DNA from 2 places in the Bacillus sp. Marseille-Q1617 genome. Region 2 is predicted to be linked to the other one. Evidence: riboswitches for the same ligand, from Rfam matches in the RefSeq annotation. Region 2 holds a riboswitch; the other holds the start of a gene.
What was found. A riboswitch is a leader RNA that binds a small molecule or an ion and turns the genes downstream of it on or off. The one in region 2 is predicted to bind glycine.
Positions count from the first base shown of each region.

Region 1: another riboswitch for glycine. It lies ahead of HWX64_RS18865 (hypothetical protein); the one in region 2 lies ahead of HWX64_RS12305 (amino acid permease).

Region 1 is NZ_CAHJXM010000003.1:318,594-320,998, forward strand. Features, by position in the region: gene HWX64_RS18860 (DEAD/DEAH box helicase) at 1-1,282, opposite strand, end outside; glycine riboswitch at 1,460-1,551, shown strand; gene HWX64_RS18865 (hypothetical protein) at 1,574-1,777, shown strand; gene gcvT (glycine cleavage system aminomethyltransferase GcvT) at 1,777-2,405, shown strand, end outside.
Region 2 is NZ_CAHJXM010000002.1:154,477-156,881, forward strand. Features, by position in the region: gene HWX64_RS12295 (CxxH/CxxC protein) at 108-266, shown strand; gene rlmH (23S rRNA (pseudouridine(1915)-N(3))-methyltransferase RlmH) at 361-840, shown strand; glycine riboswitch at 1,000-1,081, shown strand; gene HWX64_RS12305 (amino acid permease) at 1,230-2,405, shown strand, end outside.

The sequences.
Region 1 (2,405 bases), on a different contig from region 2:
CGATCAATACCTGGGCATGGTTTTGAAATAGCTGACGCATCCAATCTTTTTTACCCCGTTTGAACCCGCCCCTGAACGGTACGGAAGAAATGCCATGCTGCTTTAAAAACCATTGCAAGTACAACTGGGTCGCCCGGTACTCGGTGAAAATGATGACTTTGTTATTTATTTTCTGGATCAGTTCCAAAGCTTTCTGCGCCTTGGAGTTGGTCGTCACATTTTCTACTTTTTTCATGAGCGTCCCAATCGTATTCTCAAATGCTGCAGAAGGATTTTCCTTTTTCTCAAGCATGTTTTTAAGTGTATAAAAAACTGACTCCCTGCTGCTGCACGCTTCCCGCTGCAGGGTGAGAAGAGAAAATGAACTGGATGTGACCCACTCATCGTAGCTGCCTTTTAACATATTGATGCTGTTGTATAGATCCCGTTCCTGTTCATTGAAGTCAATGAGTATCGTTTTTACATGACGCTTTGTCCACTCTATCCCTGTATCGCTCCTTCTGTTCCGGATCATGACTTTATTGATGAGGTGGTTTAAGCTTTCATCATCATGAACCGTCCGGTCACCTTTTTTATAACGGTCGGTAAAACCGGATTCGTTACCAAGATGACCTGGCTTTAAAAGTGAGACAAGATGAAAAATTTCTTCGACCTTATTTTGGATGGGAGTGGCTGTAAGCAATAAACAAAACTTTTTCTTCAGATTTTGGACAAATTCATAGTTTTTGGTTTTATGATTTTTTAGTTTGTGAGCTTCATCAATGATGACGAGATCATAATCCTGTTCATATACTTTTTCCCGGTGAGGGCTCCGCTTGGCAGTGTCCATGGAAGAAACGACGATATCACATTGATCCCAGACATAGCTCTTGCGCTGCGCGACGGCAGGGATGAAGAATTTGCTGTTCAGTTCATAAGACCACTGTGAGACGAGTGAAGCGGGTACCAGTATCAACACTTTTTTCACAAGCCCGCGTATCATATATTCTTTCAATATCAAACCGGCTTCTATGGTCTTCCCGAGGCCCACCTCATCAGCAAGGATGGCTTTTCCATTCATTGTTTCCACTACCTGCCGTGCAGCTTCTAGCTGATGGGGGAGAGGAGTCACATTTGCCAAATGTTTTGGTGCCTGAAGCCCTTCAAAGTTCGGGATTGCGAGATGCTGCTCGCATTCCACTGCGAGCTTGTACAGCTCCCAATTCCCCCAAGGACCATCATTACTTATTAAAGTGTCCAGACCTTCGCCCCACTCCTCATTAAATAGAACATCAACATTCATATGAAAAACATCTCCTTATTTAATAGAAAAATGATTGCCGGGAACTCATGTTTAATGGTAGGATGAGAGTAGATTACCTAATGTTTTGAAAACTACAATAATCCGAACATTCACATCAATAACATTTCTACTGTATATACTTCTAGTATGACCAAATGTTGCAAGGAATATTGGCGAATGATGGCAAGGGGAGAGACTGTAACTTACAGCGCCGAAGGAGCAAACATCTTAAGTGTGAATCTCTCAGGCAAAAAGACTCTTGGCGGACGCAGCTCTGGAGAGTGTTTCCATATGGAAACCACCAAAGGGGAAAGCCGTTTTACCGGTAAACTTTCAGGTGAAAGGACAGAGAAACTTCTTTTGGAAAAAGGGGTTTTTCTGTCCTTTTTTCATGCGCGGAAACTGAGTGCTATGAACTTAGCAAATGAGGCGCAGATATTTGGAGACAGGAAGCGGGCAGGAGAAAGTCTTGATGAAAATAAGGGGGAAGTCTAATGGCAGATTTAAAGCAAACACCTCTATATGAAGTGTATAAAGAGTATGGGGGGAAAACGATCGACTTCGGAGGATGGGCTCTACCGGTTCAATTTTCAAGTATTAAAGAAGAACATGAAGCTGTCAGAACACGGGCAGGGCTTTTTGATGTATCCCATATGGGAGAAATCGAAGTCAAGGGTGAAGGGGCTCTCGAATACTTACAAAAAATGATGACCAATGATGTGTCCAAGATCAAAGACGGCGGTGCTCAATATACTGCAATGTGCTATGACGACGGGGGCACAGTGGACGATCTCCTGGTTTATAAAATAAAAGATAATGACTATTTATTGGTGGTCAATGCAGCGAACATCGATAAAGATTACGAATGGCTGAAACAGCATGAGACGGACGGGGTGGAGATCAATAATATCTCCGAGCATATGGCTCAGCTGGCTTTGCAGGGTCCGCTTGCTGAAAGTGTTTTACAAAGATTGACAGACGAACATTCTTTACGTGACATCGGTTTCTTTAAATTTCAGACCGAGGTGAATATAAACGGCCGTCATGCCCTTGTGTCCCGCACAGGATATACAGGAGAAGACGGGTTTGAAATTTATTGTGATGCAAAGGATGCAGTGGACAT
Region 2 (2,405 bases):
AAAGCAGGAGGGGAATTGCACCTTTCCTGCTTTTTCTATACGTGATATGATAACCTGTGGATAAATAATAGACATGATATTTTATTAAAAACAAGGAGGAATCAGCTGTGATATACTGCTGTTTAGACCACGTGGAGCTTGCTATGGACATCATTGTAGACGAGCATGAAGTAGCGCCGGACTTAAAAGAATTGTCCAAAGAAGAACAGTTATCCACAACATGTGAATATTGTGGGAATAACGCAATATATATTGTGGCGAACTAATATTCCCATACAGTATGTGGATGGATGGTGTGGATATGTGGATAAGTTCTGTGGATAATGTGTTTGTAAATTGTTTGTAAAGTGAGGATGAAGTGTGAATATCACGATTGTAACGGTTGGAAAGCTGAAAGAAAAGTATTTGAAGCAAGGAATCAGCGAATATGTAAAGCGGCTCGGCGCCTATGCCAAGCTGGATATCATTGAATTGGCGGATGAAAAAGCACCGGAAGTGTTGAGCGATTTAGAAATGGAACAAGTCAAGAATAAAGAAGGCGAACGCATCCTCTCCAAGATTTCACCAGATCACCATGTCATCGCACTCGCCATTCAAGGCAAAATGAAATCATCCGAGGAGCTGGCGGATAATCTCGATAAGCTGGCCACCTACGGAAAAAGCAAAGTCGCCTTCGTCATCGGCGGATCACTCGGGTTAAGTGATGAGGTAATGAAGCGGGCTAATGATACATTATCTTTTTCTAAAATGACGTTTCCTCATCAGTTGATGCGGTTGATTTTAGTGGAGCAGATTTATCGGGCGTTTCGCATTAATCGGGGTGAACCGTACCATAAATAAAAAAATTGGTTGTTAAAATTCATTTACAAGAGATAGATGTCTTTCCTATTGACAAACAACCCAACTCCTACTAAAATAATCAACTATTCGAAGCAAAACGAGTAACCAAACAATTTAATTACGTAGAAAGCTATGATTGCTATGGATCATACTATAGCAGGAGCAGCTTCTGGAGAGACCGCGAGTGTTTTCGCGGCGCCGAAGGGTTCATAATCTCAGGCAAAAGGACAGAAGAGTATCGGATATTTATTTTGGCGTGCCGGCATTGATTACTGCTGGCACGCAGAATCGTATTTGTTATTCTTATGACCATGAGATTGGAGCGCATCCAGTCTCTTTTTTTATGCTCTAAATATTGCTTTCTGAATGTTTGTAAGGAGGAGTTAAGATTGGAACAACGAGAATTGAAGAGGGATTTATCCAATCGCCATGTTCAGCTGATTGCGATTGGCGGAACGATCGGGACGGGGTTATTTTTAGGTTCCGGGAAAGCGATACAGCTTGCGGGTCCCTCGATCATCTTTGCTTATTTAATCGTTGGAATTGCCCTGTTTTTTGTGATGAGGGCGCTGGGGGAACTGCTGTTGTCAAAAGCGGGTTATCAATCGCTGCCGGATATTGCGGAAGAGTATCTTGGAGTTTCTGCTGCATTTGTAACGGGATGGACCTATTGGTTCTGCTGGATCATGACGGCCATGGCTGATGTGATCGCTGTTGGTGTGTACGTGAATTATTGGTTCGATATCCCGCAGTGGATACCGGCACTCATCTGTGTGATCATTTTATTAGGGTTCAACCTGCTGACTGTAAAGCTATTCGGGGAAATGGAGTTTTGGTTCGCTCTGATCAAGGTCATCACGATTCTTGCGTTGATTGGTGTCGGCGTTGTGCTGCTGGTGATTGGATTCAAAACGGATGCAGGTGCTGTTACGATGACCAATCTGTGGGAACATGGAGGACTATTTCCAAATGGAGTGTCAGGATTCCTGCTGTCATTCCAGATGGTCATCTTTGCCTATGTCGGTGTGGAATTAGTGGCCGTATCGGCAGCGGAAACCTCTGATCCGAAAAAGAATATTCCATCGGCCATCAATAAGATTCCTTTACGGATTCTATTTTTCTACGTCGGCGCGCTGATTGTGCTCTTATGCATCAACCCATGGACGGGCCTCAATGCCGCGGAAAGTCCGTTTGTGAAAACATTCAGCTTAATCGGGATTCCCCTGGCGGCCGGCATCATCAATTTTGTGGTGCTGACATCAGCGGCTTCTGCCTGCAACAGCGGCATGTTCTCCACAAGCCGAATTCTATATAACTTGAGCAAGACCAACCAGGGGCCGTCTCTATTTGCAAAACTGAATAAAAACCATGTGCCAAGTAATGGGTTATTCATCTCCACACTGGTCGTTTCTGCGGGAACCCTTCTAAGCAAAATGCTGCCGGAGCAGGCCTTCGGGATCGTGACAACGATCAGTGCGATCTGCTTCATCTGGGTGTGGGGCGTCATTCTCATCTGCCATATAAAATATAAGAAAACACGTGGGGATTTGCACGTGAAATCAACA